DNA from 2 places in the Clostridium sp. JN-9 genome. Region 1 is predicted to be linked to the other one. Evidence: riboswitches for the same ligand, from Rfam matches in the RefSeq annotation. Region 1 holds a riboswitch; the other holds the start of a gene.
The links. Region 1 has a riboswitch for cyclic di-AMP ahead of EQM05_RS13450 (LysM peptidoglycan-binding domain-containing protein). Riboswitches for the same ligand answer to the same signal wherever they lie in the genome.
Positions count from the first base shown of each region.

Region 2: linked by a shared signal. The riboswitch ahead of EQM05_RS14260 (cell wall hydrolase) and the one ahead of EQM05_RS13450 (LysM peptidoglycan-binding domain-containing protein) in region 1 are both predicted to bind cyclic di-AMP.

Region 1 is NZ_CP035280.1:2,786,227-2,793,852, forward strand. It holds gene EQM05_RS13435 (ATP-binding protein) at 1-955, shown strand, start outside; gene EQM05_RS13440 (hypothetical protein) at 968-2,503, shown strand; gene EQM05_RS13445 (SDR family oxidoreductase) at 2,622-3,497, shown strand; gene EQM05_RS15915 (hypothetical protein) at 3,526-3,669, shown strand; cyclic di-AMP (ydaO/yuaA leader) riboswitch at 3,846-3,984, shown strand; gene EQM05_RS13450 (LysM peptidoglycan-binding domain-containing protein) at 3,988-4,758, shown strand; gene EQM05_RS13455 (IS1595 family transposase) at 5,109-6,020, opposite strand; gene EQM05_RS13460 (hypothetical protein) at 6,378-6,800, opposite strand; gene EQM05_RS13465 (MFS transporter) at 7,123-7,626, shown strand, end outside.
Region 2 is NZ_CP035280.1:2,975,381-2,983,006, forward strand. It holds gene buk (butyrate kinase) at 1-65, opposite strand, end outside; gene EQM05_RS14240 (FAD-dependent protein) at 175-1,773, opposite strand; gene EQM05_RS14245 (CdaR family protein) at 1,763-2,995, opposite strand; gene cdaA (diadenylate cyclase CdaA) at 2,965-3,813, opposite strand; gene EQM05_RS14255 (hypothetical protein) at 4,073-5,080, shown strand; cyclic di-AMP (ydaO/yuaA leader) riboswitch at 5,153-5,279, shown strand; gene EQM05_RS14260 (cell wall hydrolase) at 5,284-5,811, shown strand; gene EQM05_RS14265 (NAD(P)/FAD-dependent oxidoreductase) at 5,863-6,726, opposite strand; gene trxA (thioredoxin) at 6,743-7,060, opposite strand; gene EQM05_RS14275 (tetratricopeptide repeat protein) at 7,170-7,626, opposite strand, start outside.

The sequences.
Region 1 (7,626 bases):
AGGAGTATTAAGATTTACTTCCAGTTTAAAGGATGTTGAAAAGCTAATAGAAAAAGTTACATTTGTTTTTATTGCTGCTGGTATAATTGTCATAATTCTTGCTGGCTTACTTGGAGTATTTCTTTCAAATACAATAACGGAGCCATTAAAAGAAGTAACGGATTCAGCCCAGAAAATGGCGGGAGGAAACTTTACTGCAAGAGTTCCAAGAAAATATGATGATGAAATTGGTAAGCTATCTGATACTTTAAACTATATGGCAGATGAAGTATTAAAAAGAGAACAGCTGAAAAATGATTTTATATCCTCTGTATCCCATGAGCTTAGGACTCCCCTTACCTCAATTCGGGGCTGGGCTATAACTTTAAAAAGCGGTGATCTGTCAGATAAAGATATGATTTCTGACGGCCTCAATATTATTGATGAAGAGGGTGAAAGGCTTTCCGGTATGGTTGAAGAGCTATTAGATTTTTCAAAGCTCATATCTGGAAAAACAAAATTAAAAATTCAGCAGTGCAATATTATTGACATAATTAATAAAGTACACAAGCAGCTTACTCCAAGAGCAGAAAGAGAGAATATTAATTTTACAGTAAGCTATGACCCTGATCTGCCCTATATAAATATTGATAAAAACAGAATTATTCAGGTATTAATTAATGTATTGGATAATGCCTTCAAATTTGTTGGTAAAGATGCAAAGGTTACGCTAACTGCTACTTATGATAGCAGCTATATAATTATTGTCATAGAAGATAATGGATGCGGAATTTCAAAAGAAGAACTGCCAAAAGTAAAAGAAAAATTCTATAAGGGTAAAAGCAGTAAATCACAAAACGGCATAGGTCTATCCATTTGCGATGAAATAATAAGTCAGCATAATGGCATACTGCAGATTGACAGTGAATTAAATGTTGGAACTAAAGTCAGCATTTGCTTACCACTAGAGAATTGAGGTGGACATAAAATGAAAAAGTTTATTTTATTTTGCTTACTTTTTATATTTCCATTAAATTTTATATTAACAGGATGTACCCCTATAAATTTGTATGAATCCACTGAAAAGATATTAACTCCCGGAAATAATTCCATACCAATAGAAGGTAAATGGAAAATTACCAGATCCATAATACCCGGCAATGTGAATAAATCAAAGCTGGAAGTGGACAAATTAATTGGTAAAACAGCAGAATTCAGCAGATCAATGGCTGTTGTAGGGGATGAAGTGTGTAAAAATCCAAGATATAAAGTTAAAGTTGTAAATTCCAACAGCTACTTTGTTTACCAGTACAAACTAAGAGCCAGTGATATTGGACTAAAATCAGATAAAGTGCAGATTATATCTGTATTTAATGATAATAATCTTTTTTACAGCTTCGTTAAGGATAAAGATAATCATATTATGCTTTATGTAGATGGAATATTTTATTGTTTAAATAAAATTTCAGATAAAGGTGACTTTGTTCAGGATGATGATGCGGATTCAACTATTAATAACAAGCTTACAAATGATTCTAAAGTATTAAAAACCGGAATTCTGCTTGGTCTAAGATATACAAAGAGTTCAAAATATGATATCCCCGGTGCTAGTGAAAAAGAACAGACAGAAACTGATTATAGAACTTTGTGGATAAGCTCTAATAATAAATCCATTAACGATGTTTATGAAACAAATGATTTATTTGTACCAAGAAAAAATGGCTTTTGGAAAGTAGGAGTTAAAAGAGAGGTTACTAGTCAGTATGTGCAGGATAATTTATTTGCATATCCTGTAGAAACTCAGCCTCTTACAAAGGCTTTGCCCTGGGATGATGGCAATGGATTTTTAGCAAAAACTATATTATTTGTGGGCAATGATTATGTATCCACGGAATGGAATGGCAGCGGCTATATACAGTCCACAGACAAATCCTGGAGGACTGATGCCCTTAAGGTATTGCCTATTGACAATCTAAATGTTACAAATGGTATAAAATTAACTGATTTAATAGGCCCTACAGGAAAAGATGTAATGAAAGAATCCAGTGAAAATATTTATAATTCTCAAAACAATCAGATAAAAAGTACAATAGAAAAAACTGCCAGGGAGGATAGCTTTGCTATGGTAAGGCGTAATGGCCACTGGGTACTGCGGGGAAGACTTAACAGTATAAATGACTCTCCAAACAGTCCATATGTTGACTTTAATATAACTACTTCTCCCACTTCAAAATTTGTTACCTATGATGAACTTCAGGTTCCCTGGAGTGCTGTAAAAAAGGCTATACCAGATGCTGTGGATGCTTATACTTCGCCAAATAAAGATATTGCACTGATAATTGCCAAAGATACACTATACATTTATACCTTAACCAATAATGAGCTTTCAAAAGCTCCTGTTAAAAAGTATAAATTAAATCCTGGTGAATCTGTTGTCATGGCTGAATGGGTTTTAGGAAGCTATGTAGGAAAATGGCAGCAGAGTTTTGAAAGAAATGATATAAACAAATTAGATTCAAACTAAATAATAAACAGGCTGATTTCACTTAACTGGAATAGCCTGTTTATTTTTTATTTATATTTTTAGAATGAATTTATAAAAAAGACTAATAATAATTTTATAATAATTAAGGAGGTAGCCTATGGATTTTGAATTTACAAATAGCTTTTTAAAAAAAATGCCCCCACAGACTCAAAATGTTCATCCAGGACTAGAGAAACTTATGGACCCACTACCTGTATTTGATGATCCGGGATATATTTCTTCAAATAAATTAAAGGGAAAGACAGCCTTAATAACTGGTGGTGACAGCGGTATTGGAAGGGCTGTAGCCTGTGCCTATGCCAAGGAAGGTGCAGATATCTCCATTATTTATTTTAATGAACATGAAGATGCCAATGAAACCAAAAGTATTGTGGAAAGCCTTGGGAGAAAGTGTGTCCTTATTCCTGGAGATATAAGCGACGAGGATTTTTGCAAAGCTGCTGTTCAGCAGACAATAAATAAATTTAAAAAATTAGATATTCTTGTAAACAATGCCGCTGTACAGTACGTTCAAAACAGTATAGAGGATATAACAGCAGCTCAGCTGGAGAAAACATTCAAAACAAATGTCTTCAGCATGTTTTATTTATGCAAGGCAGCCATTCCCAGTTTGAAGGCTGGATCTGCAATTATTAATACAGCTTCAATAACAGCATATAAAGGTGAAAAAACTTTAATTGATTATTCTTCTGCAAAAGGCGCCATTGTAACTTTTACAAGATCCCTGGCTTTAAGTTTATGCCCTAAACACATCAGAGTAAATGCAGTAGCACCTGGTCCAATTTGGACTCCATTGATTCCATCAAGCTGTACTGCTGAAGAAGTGTCTCAATTTGGAACAACTTCACCTATTGGAAGGCCTGGGCAGCCGGTAGAGCTTGCGCCTGCATATGTGTATCTTGCTTCTAAAGACTCATCCTATGTAAATGGTTCTGTAATACATGTTAATGGGGGAAGCTTTATGAGCAATTAGAAATATATTATAAGGAAGGAGTAATTGTATGAGTAAAAATAAAAATATAAAATCTCAGAATCAAAGTAAATCAGATAACTCAGAAAACAGCAGAAATGCTAAAAATGGTTTTATGTTCAGGGGAAATGCCAGCAAAATTGCAGCAGATCAGGGAACCAGAAATAAAAACTAGTTAAAATTTCATATCTGTTAATTTCAAGGAGGCTATTTATAAAATGGTCTCCTTAATTTTTTATCCCTTCATTCCATAAATTATCTTCAATTTTTTTATTTTCCTTAATTACCTCAAATTTTGCATAGTATCATGAAAATTACTCTGTTACAATGTTACATATAGCTTAAACGCATAAGTTATAAATGCCGAATCTCAATTATGAGTACGGAGGAATTACAAATGGGGTGAATCTCCTCACTTATTTCAGGGGGAGTAGGGTACCTTTAACCCAAACCCGTCAACTAACTTCGGAGGCTGATTAAAGGAGGAAAACACATGTTAAAATTAAACAAATTTAAAACTATTATTGCTGCTGCAGCTTTTACTTTTATGGCTGCAACTTCCGTCAAAGCTGCATCATATCAGGTTGTTTCTGGTGATTCGCTATATTACATCGGCAAGACTTTTAATACTAATGTACAAGCTCTTATGAATGACAATGGACTGTCTGGTTATTCCATATACCCCGGGCAGATATTGAATGTTCCTGGTATTGATTATACTGTTAAATCTGGTGATTCATTATATTTTATTGCTAAAAGATATGGTATATCTGTTAACCTTTTGAAACTGGCAAATAACAAATGGGCAGATATGATTTATACCGGTGAAAAACTGGTTATTCCAGCAGGCGGTAACTGGACAAGTAGTCAGACAGCCGCATCAAAAGGTGTTATCAGCTATACTTCATCAGATGTGGATCTGTTAGCAAGATTAATTACTGCAGAAGCTGGCGGAGAAAGCTATAATGCCATGGTTTCCGTTGGTGCAGTAATTGTGAACAGAGTTAAGAGTGCTGAATTCCCAAATACCATAAGCGGGGTAATTTATGATGAGCCAGGTGGATATTACCAGTTTACTCCTGTTTTAAATGGCATGATTAATAAACCTGCGTCTCAAGCTGCCATAAATGCAGCATATGATGCACTAAAAGGTACCGACCCAACCAATGGTGCTCTTTACTTCTACGACACTACAGCTACTAACAGCTGGTTAAGATCAAAACCAGTTGCTGCAAGCATTGGCGGTTTAGTATTTGCTTATTAAAATAGGGGCTGCCGCATTAGCAGTTAAAACTGCTGATGCAAGGCTCATTTTTTATTGAAGGCTGAAACTAAAGATTAAAGATTAAATAACAAAGAACAAATAATGTTGATTTTCTTACAGAAAATCTTAAAATTCAATTTGCTGAGTGAATCATGCGTTTTAAGAACCAAGGATGGCTCTAATTACAGTTTAACTAATAGAGTTAAAAAAGGATTTGAAAAATCCAGAGCCGATAGGCTGCCCCTTAAAACCCAAAGATTAAAGTCTGTTCTTTAATCTTTCCTGCTTTAGATATATGGCTCTTTTATTAAATAGTGTTGATAAAGTAACAAGTTCCCGTTAGGGACAGGCTAATTAAAACATATTTTAGCATTCCTCATATTTATATATGTATTTTCAATATTAATTTTACTTATTGCTTCTATAAATATATTTATTGTAGATGAAATATTATTAAAATTAGAACTCTTTAAAAATTTGAATAGGCTTAAATAATTATTTAAATACTTTGTTGCTACTCCTCTAAAACGGTACATCCATTCCATGCAGTCACGTCTATATTTTACTGCTTCAGAGCTATTATCAAGATATTTATTGATCTCCATTACCTTTTTTCTTTTAAAGAACATGGCAAAAAAGCTTTTCGGTCTTGAGATTACATGTTTATTTTTATTTAATAATTTTCCAATATGATTTTCCATATCCATTGCATTCATACGTCCCATTCCCACTGCTCTGGAATAAATATTTTTATGTGAATCCAGTGCTGTAATAACGCAGACTTTATTATTGCTGATATTAATGTAACTTACGCTTTGATCATGAACTCTCTTTTCATCATGTTCAATGCCTTTCTGTCCCTTCCGGGAGAATTTTAAGAAAAAATTTTCAAGTTCAAACTTTCCCTGCATCTTATTTTGTTTAACCATTTTTAAAGCAGAGAGCAGCTTGTGCCTCCAGTAAAATAGTGTTACATAAGAAACGCCAATTTCCCTGGCTGCCGCCTTAAGGGATAAGCCCTCAATGGTACACTTAATGAATGCCTCCCACTTTTCAGGGAAATGAGTCCTTGCAATTGGCGTGTTTGTAAAATCATTAAAGGTTTTTTTGCAGCTTTTGCATATATATCTTTGTTTACCATTGTATTTTCCATATAGCACTGTATGGGTGCAGCCACAGTATGGGCATTTTCTTTCAGAATCATGTCTTAATGAAGCAAAATAAGATAATATATTTATATCAGTACATTTTTTATTCTCCATGGTAATCCAATCCTTTCAGTAATATGTAGGTATCTTAATTATTACCATTAAAGGATTGTCCTATTCACATCAACATTATTATTTAAAAGAGCCATAGGTGTCTATAGAAAGTAAATATCTAAACACCACAATATATTGCATGTAAATTCATTAGTGCGACAGCCCCAAGGCTCCTTCTTTAACCAAAGATTAAGGATTAAATAACAAAGAACAAATAAGGATTTGAAAAATCCAAAGCCGGTAGGCTGCCCTTTGAAACCAAAGATTAAAGTCTGTTCTTTAATCTTTCTTGCTTTAGATATATGGCTCTTTTATTCAATAGTGTTGATAAAGTAACAAATTCCCGTTAGGGACAAGTCAATTAAAACTGACTTTAGCATTTCTCATATTTATATATGTATTTTGGGCAGTAATTTTACTTATTTGTTCTATAAATTTATTTATTGCAAATGAGCCATTATTAAAATTGGAACTTTTTAAGAATTTGAATAAGCTCAAATAATTATTTAAGTACTTTGTTGCTACTCCCCTAAAACGATACATCCATTCCATGCAATCGCATCTGTATTTTACTGCTTCAGGGCTATTATCAAGATATTCATTAATCTCCCTTATGTTCTTTCTTTTAAAGAACAAGGCAAAAAAACTTTTTGGTCTTGAGATTGCCTGCTTATTTTTATTTAATATTTTTCCAATATAATTTTCCATATCCGTTGCATTCATACGTCCTGTGCCCACTGCTCTGGAATAAATATTATTATGCAAATCTTTTTTTATCATCTAATAAAACTATAATTGAAACCATTTTTAGTTATTAAAACTTATGATTCACTTAATCAATTGAGTTTTTGGTTTTTCTGCAAAGAAAAACTACCTTATTTAATCTTTGTTCTTTGATCTTTGTTCTTTTGATGAAGTCCTATTCACATCAACATTATTATTTAAAAGAGCCATAGGTGTCTATAGAAAGTAAATATCTAAACACCGTAGCAGTCCCATGTAAACTATATGTAAACTTCTCTTTAATTAGTATGCGTAAAAGTTGCCTTTCTAAGTCCATATGTAATATAATGATGTAAGCATAAATTATAAGGAGAAGATTATGAAAAAAAATTATACACAAATGGTTATGGTCTTTATAGGCTTATTTTTAGTCTCATCGTTTTCAAATACTTTAGCCCCTTTTATTACTACCATTAAAAGTTCCTATAATGTTAACAGTGAATTAATTGCTATACTTCCTTCAGTAGTATTCATTGCCGCCTCTATCATGAATGTACTTGGCTTTAAGCTTATATCCTTTCTGGGCTTAAAGAAAGGACTTATTGTATCAATAGCAACATGCATAACTTCAAGCATTATTATATTTTTTTCAAAATCATTTTATATTTTATTAATAGGCTATTTCATATCAGGTCTTGGTATTGGAATGAGCTATTTATTTTTAAGTACCATACTTTCTCTTCTCCCAAAGGAGTATCAAAAATTCAGTTTGTTCAATGCTTTCTTTGGTCTGGGAGGAATATTAAGTCTTCCTGTTGCAAGATTAATTATATTGAATCATGTACCATTTAATTATACATATTTAATTCATATAACTACTTTA
Region 2 (7,626 bases), 190 kb from region 1:
AATAAAGAAATTTTTGTAGATGTGGAACCTGGATTTATTGCTAATATAAATTCCCCTTTATTCATAATATACACCCCATAGTTTATATTTTAACAAATAAAATTGTCAAAACTTTATTTTTCAGAATATTTAATATATTTTATAAATATAGATATAAAGTAAATCAGCCATTTACTAAATAGAATTATATAGTTTCATTATGTTTTCAGAAACCTTTAATCCATCCACAGCAGCAGATATAATTCCCCCTGCAAAGCCAGCTCCTTCACCACATGGATACAGCCCCTCTGCTGAAATGCTTTCTAATCTGTCATTTCTTTCTATTCTTACAGGAGCCGAAGTCCTGGTTTCAATACCAGTTAAAATTCCATTACTTGTGGCAAATCCAGTTATTTTTTTATCAAACTGAATCAATCCTTCTTTTAATGTTTCTATAACGTATGGAGGCAGACATTGTCTTAAATCTCTGAATTCATATCCAGGTTTATAACTTGGTTTTATACTTCCTATTTTCATGCTTATTTCATCATTTAAAAAATCTTCAATAAGCTGAACAGGAGCAATATAATTACCTCCACCCAGCTTATATGCCAGGTTTTCATAATGCCTTTGAAACTCCATACCGCTAAGAGGGTTATTCCCCTGAAAATCATTAGGTCCTACTGTTACAACTATTGCTGAGTTTGCATTTTCTTTATTTCTTTTATAATTACTCATACCATTTATGGCAAGCCTGTTTTCCTCGGAGGAAGCAGCTACCACTTCTCCACCTGGACACATACAGAAGCTGTATACGCCTCTTCCAGTTTTTTTGCTGGTATAAGTTAATCTGTAGTCTGCTGCTTTTAATCTTGGATGGGAAGCATATTGTCCATATTGATTTTCATTTATTAATTTTTGACTGTGCTCACATCTCACTCCAATAGCAAATGGTTTTACAGTTAAAAGTATACCACTTTTGTAAAGCATTTCATAAGTATCTCTTGAACTGTGTCCAATAGCTAATATTAATACTTCGCAGGGTATCTCCTCTCCGTTTACTATGATACTTTTAATTTTTTTATCTTTTATTCTCAATTGTTGAAGCCTGCTGTTAAATCTGATTTCGCCGCCAAGTCTTTCAATCTCTTCTCTTATGTTTTTTACCACCCCTTTTAATATGTCAGTGCCTATATGAGGCTTGCCATTATATATTATTTCTTCCGGAGCCCCAAACCTGACAAACTGCTGAAGTACATAGTCGCACCTTGGATCTTTAATTCTTGTTGTTAGCTTTCCATCTGAAAAAGTGCCGGCTCCCCCCTCTCCAAATTGAACATTGGATTCTAAATTTAATCTTCCGGTTTTCCAGAATTCTTCTACGGATTTAGTTCTGGTTTCCACATCCTCTCCTCTCTCTATAATTAAAGGCTTAAAACCCTTTTGCGCCATTAAAAGACCGGCAAACATTCCTGCCGGTCCCATACCTACTATCACTGGTCTGCTGCTGAGTTTTTTTGTCCCCAGCTGAAAGTCAGCCTCATATTTTTCTTTTTCAAGTTTAATATTATTATCATGAAGCCTTGAAACGATTCTCTCCTCGTTTTCACAGCTTAATTCTACAGTATAATTAAACTTAATAGTATTCCTTCTCCTGGCATCTATAGACTCTCTGAGTATTTTAAAATTTTTAATATACTCATCCTTTATTTTAAGCTTTTGTGAAGCTTTTTTTCTTAATAAATTGATATCTTCATCAATATCTAAAATTATATTGCTTACTCTAATTGCCATTATTACCCTCCAGTATTTTTTTCTTTATGTTAACCTGTATTGAAGGCGGATCCACAGAAACTTTTGTAAAACCCTGGGGTATCGTAACGTTCACTTGAGTAGTATGATCTCCTTCTAAGGCACCGCTTAGATCCACTGCAGCTGTGATATCTCCATTGTTCAGACTGTTTATAACGCTGTCAGCTGCCGTAACCGTTACAGATACCTGTTTTGTATTCAGTACTGCATCATAGCCGCTCTGTAAGTTATTAATGGTTACACTCACTGGCAAAGTTCTTTGAGATATTTTTTCACTTGTGATTTTAGCTTTTACATATCCGTTATTATTTATTAAAAATACCCCCTGAGGCACCACAAGCTTAACATCTGTACTATCATTCCCATTTAACTTGGATAAGTCCACGGGCTCAGTATCTATAGACTGTATGTTGTCTATAGCACCATCGTCCCCGGCAATATCCACCTTTTCAGGGATTGTCTCAAATCCCTTTAAAATCAATCCATTACTTAAATTGCCCTTAGTTTTTACATTTATACCCACTGTTTTAACTTTTTTTATTGGTACCATTACTTCTACAGCTGCAGGCTGGAATTTTACATAATTAACTTTATTATTGGAATTATCCACGGCAGATAAAACCACATTACTTGTAAAATCTTTAGATAAATTATCTATCCTTATCTTCCCTAAAAGGCTTGTAACCTGATTTACATACTTTAAAGGGCCGCTGACCTCAATTTCACTTAAGCTTGGTTTAGGCTGCAGCTGGTAAAAACCGGTTTTAGCTTTTCCCTCTATGCCTATTTTAATTGGGACTTTCTTTTTTGCATATTCATCTACATTTAATTTAACCCAAAGCTTTTCTGTATTTACTATCTTTATATTATCTGGCTGCTGCACAAGCTTAACAGGTACAATGTTTTCTCCTTTTTTTATAGCGTATCCGCTTAAATCAACTCTTAATTTAAAGTTTGATGGTTTAACAGAATATACATCTGAAGTAACACCGCTGATAGTCAGATTAACATATAATGGCTGATCATCAATTAATGCTAATTTAGAATTGGTAAGCACATCTTTATTTACTATTTCCACAGGAACAGAAATAGTGTTTTCCCTAACAGGGTTTTCTACACCATTAATGTATAGCCAAAGCCCAAAAGCTGCAATGATACAGCATATTCGAATTATTATTTGATTCCTTTTAACTTTTTCGTCCACGCCATCACCTGCTCCCTAAAAGTTAACTTTTTAAGTTGTCTCTTTTTAATTATTCTACTTAAAATATTTTTCAGTTTATTTTTATCATAATTTCTAGTTATACTTCCGTTAACTGCCAGAGATATAGTCCCTGTTTCTTCAGATACAACTATTACAAGGGCATCAGATGTTTCAGAAAGGCCGATAGCTGCTCTATGTCTGGTTCCTAATTTTTTATTTAAATCGTTATTACTTGTTAATGGCAGAAAGCATCCTGATGAGACTATTCTATTATTTCTTATAATTGTTGCCCCATCATGCAAAGGAGTATTTACTACAAAAATGTTTTCAAGCAAAGCAGAGGATACCAAAGCATCAAGTTTAGTACCTGTGTTTATAATTTCCCCAAGGCCTGTAGTTTGCTCAATAACAATAAGTGCACCAGTATTTGTTTCAGATAAATTCTCTACTGCTGTTGTAATTTCCTCAAGTACCTCTGTCATAATACTTTCATCCTGTAAAATATGTCTATCGTTAAATGCGCTTCTTCCAAGGTGTTCAAGGGCTCTTCTGATTTCCGGCTGGAAAATAATAACAAAAGATAAGACACCTATTGTGATGGTTTTTGAAAGAATCCAGTTTAACATAGTCAGATGCAGCAATGAACTTATTGGTATTAATAGAAATATAAGAACTAATCCTTTTAATAGCTGCTCTGCCCTTGTTTCTTTGATTAACATATATAACTTATAAAAAATGTATGATACTACTAAAATATCTAAAATCGACCAAAGGTCAATATGTTTAACTGAGTTAATTAAGATCTCAATGATCTGCACAGAATTCACCCTTTCAAAGTTAATACTAGTATTAATTATACACTATTTAATTATGTTTATATCAATAATTCTGTTATTATTGACTATTTATTAATATTTTTTTTGCTTATGATAATTGATTTACATCTCTAATCTTTATATAATTATATCAATTATTTTTAATTATAAAAAGTTCTAATAATAACTTTGAAAGAATATATAATGTATTATATAATATGGTTAATATGGAATATGCAGTTAACAGTGGGGAGGAGATTAAATGGATTCAAAAACTAAAAAAATAATAAAAATTACTTCCATTACCATTGGTATTATAGCCGCGATTTTTGTGATTTTTTATGGGACATACTATTTTACTGTATCCAGATCATATAGTGAATATGAAAAGCAAGTGAAATATTACACAGATAAAATAAATGAAATAAATGAATCTACCTCGTCCCTTATAAAGCAGCAGACTATAGACAGCAATAAATCTAAAAAGGATTTGCCTTCAAAAATTGATTCTTTAATAGAAATAAAAAATCACATTCAGGCAATTAATCCATCAGAAAAATATTATAAAATTAATTCCAGCTTAGTAGATGGGCTTAACACTAATATCCTCATTTACAAGCAGATTATTTCAATAATTTCTAATCCGGAAAGCAAGGATATTGAAAAATCTTTAGAGAATTTGAAAAGCTATAAAGATAAGTGTATTAATTCTTATTCTTTATTTAAAACAAAAAAATTATCTGTTTCTTTATCCCCATCATCATTGCAATTTATAAATAATTCTATTTTTTATACTTCACAGCTTATACGATTAAATAATGATAAAACAATTAAGGATGGTCAAAATTCTGAATTTATAAACAGCATAGACAGTATTTTAAATGATTTTCTTGCACTTAAGAAGGATTATAATTCACAGATAGAAGCATCCAGAAAAAGCAGGAAATTTAATGATTTACTTTTTGACCTCAGTAAAGATACCACCTCTTTTTTAGCATTAAAAAGTAAACTTTCTAATATTATTGTTCCAGCTAAAGGTGTTAATCTGTATAAAACATTTAGAAATACAATGGACAGCTACTCTTCTTACTTAGACAGCATCTATAAGGCAGTTAATTTTGAAAACTCTCAATTAAACTCTGATTCTAAAGATAACTCTTCAATCGATGCAAATTATACATTTTCAAAAGATAAATATAATACAGTAAATGATAATCTTGAAGAATTTTATAAAATATACAATGAGTTTAAAAATGGAAATAATAAATAACTGAAACAGGAACTTAAAACTTTAAGTTCCTGTTTTTTTAAATTTATGTATTTTTTTTAAAAAAGGTGAAATAATAATCAATAGCCTAAGTTTTTAAATAAACGCGGGGAAACCAGTTTTTTGGGGTGAATCGCTTCAAGCGTAGGTTATGCCTTTACCAAACCCGTCAGCTAACCCCGTCGGTAAAAGGAGAGATATAAAAAATGAAAAAACTTACAACATTTTTATTGTTTTTCTGCTTAATCTTGTGCTCTTTAAACTTTAAGGTTAAAGCATCCTATGATGAAAATGCTGAAAATGACTTATTTAAACAGGAATATGACGTTGTCCAGGTATTTAACAATGGAAATAAAGATATTTACATCACAGATGATGATATTTACTTAATGGCACAAGTAGTATACGCTGAGAGCAGATCAGAACCTTATGCAGGAAAAGTAGCAGTGGCCTCAGTTATTTTAAACAGAGTAAAGGATCCTAAGTTTCCAAAAACCATAAGCGGAGTAATAACTCAGAAAAGTGCTTTTTCCTGTGTACAAAATGGGAAAATAACTGTTGTGCCAGATGAAAGCAGCTACAAAGCTGTTTTAGATGCACTTAAAGGAAATGATCCTACCGAAAAGGCAGTATTTTTTTACAATCCTAAAATAGCTACATCCAAATGGATGAAAAATGTAAAAAAGGATAATATAAAAACTATAGGCAATCACGTATTCTTTGTATCAAAGTAAAATAAAAAATACTAAAGCAATAAAGCTTTAGTATTTTTTATTTTATATTAATTATTTTATTGAGTCTAAATAAGCTGCTGCACTTAAAGCAGCCACCTGGCCTTCACCTGCTGCCTTCATATATTGATAAGGCTTTCCAGTGCAGTCTCCAGCTGCAAAACATCCTTGTATATTTGTACTCATATTTCTGGATACCTTTATATGGCCATTCTCCATATCAAGACCAGGAACCAATTGATTAGGAGATATACTATCCTTTAATACAAATATACCATCTGTTTGTATTTCTCTATTTCGCAGTAATAATTTATTAACTCTGTCTTTTCCCTGGATTTCAAGGGGAATGTCCTTAACTATTTCTATGTCAGGATTAATATTATATTCACTTTTGTATAAAGGAACATAATATAATTTTGAGGCTAGTTCACTAACATAGTTTGCCTCTTCTTCTGCTTCCTTTGTATAAGCAATAATTGTAACAGGCTTATTTCTATAAAGAGGTGCATCACAGGTTGCACAATATCCAACACCTTTCCCAAGGAATTCTTCTTCACCTTTTAAAGGCTTTCCATACTCCATACCAGTAGCCAAAATCACTGTTGCTGCCTCAAACATCTTATCATTTGCCATAAGTGAAAAATAATCTCCCATGGCATAAATTGCTGTTATTTTCTCCTCATTAATATTAATATCCATTGAATTAATATGGTTTGTGAATTTAGCTCTTAATTCCCCACCAGTAAGACCATAAAATCCTAAATAATTATTAACTTTTGGAGCCTTGATTAATTTATTGCTTAAATATTTGTATCCAAAAAGTATTATATTCTTATTCCTAATCTTAGCATTTATGGCTGCTGAAATTCCAGCTGGGCCGCTTCCAACAATAGCAATATCATATCGCACTGATAACACACTCCTATTTATAGAACTAAATATGATTCTCTATTAATGATTTAATGGATTGCTTTGGTCTAAAGCCAACCATTGTATCTACAACTTTACCGTCTTTAAATAACATTACAGTTGGTATACTTGCTATTCTGAATTGAGATGAAACCACAGGGTTTTCATCAACATTCACTTTAACAAACTTAGCTTTTCCATCTAATTCGCCTGAAATTTCATCTAAGACTGGTGACAGCATTTTACATGGTCCACACCATGGAGCCCAAAAATCAACTACAACTGTTTCATTTGCATTTATAACCTCCAAAGGAAAATTATTATCATTTACTTGATTTACCATATCTATACCTCCATTATACCCCGTATGGGTACCTTATTAATTATATTTTACTCCACTTTTGTGGAAAGGTCAATATTTGTTTTCCTCAGGTATTCCCAAATAATGACTATTAATTATTTAAAATCTGTTTTATATTTGAGTTATTATATATTGAATCAGGATAACTATTTACCAGCCGTTTTGCATATTCTTTTGCTTTTGCTTTATCTATTTCACCATAAATTACTGCTAATCTGTATAATACGGTTTCCTCATAATCACCCTTAAAGCTTTCATCATATATAGTATAGTATTTTAAAGCCGTTTCCATATCATTACTTTCTTCGCTTGTTAATCCCAGAAAATAAACAATATGAGGATAAAGATAACTTTCTTTACCAACTGTGTATGCTTTTGAAAACTCATTAATACTATCTTTGTATTTTTTATTTTTTAAATATGCACTTCCATTATTATAAAAGCTTTGTGTTCCATCTTTTTTTAAAGTATTAACAGCATTATTTAAAAGGGTTTTATTATTAATGCTTAAATCTTTGTCCTTCCATGACTGATAAATGTCATACATA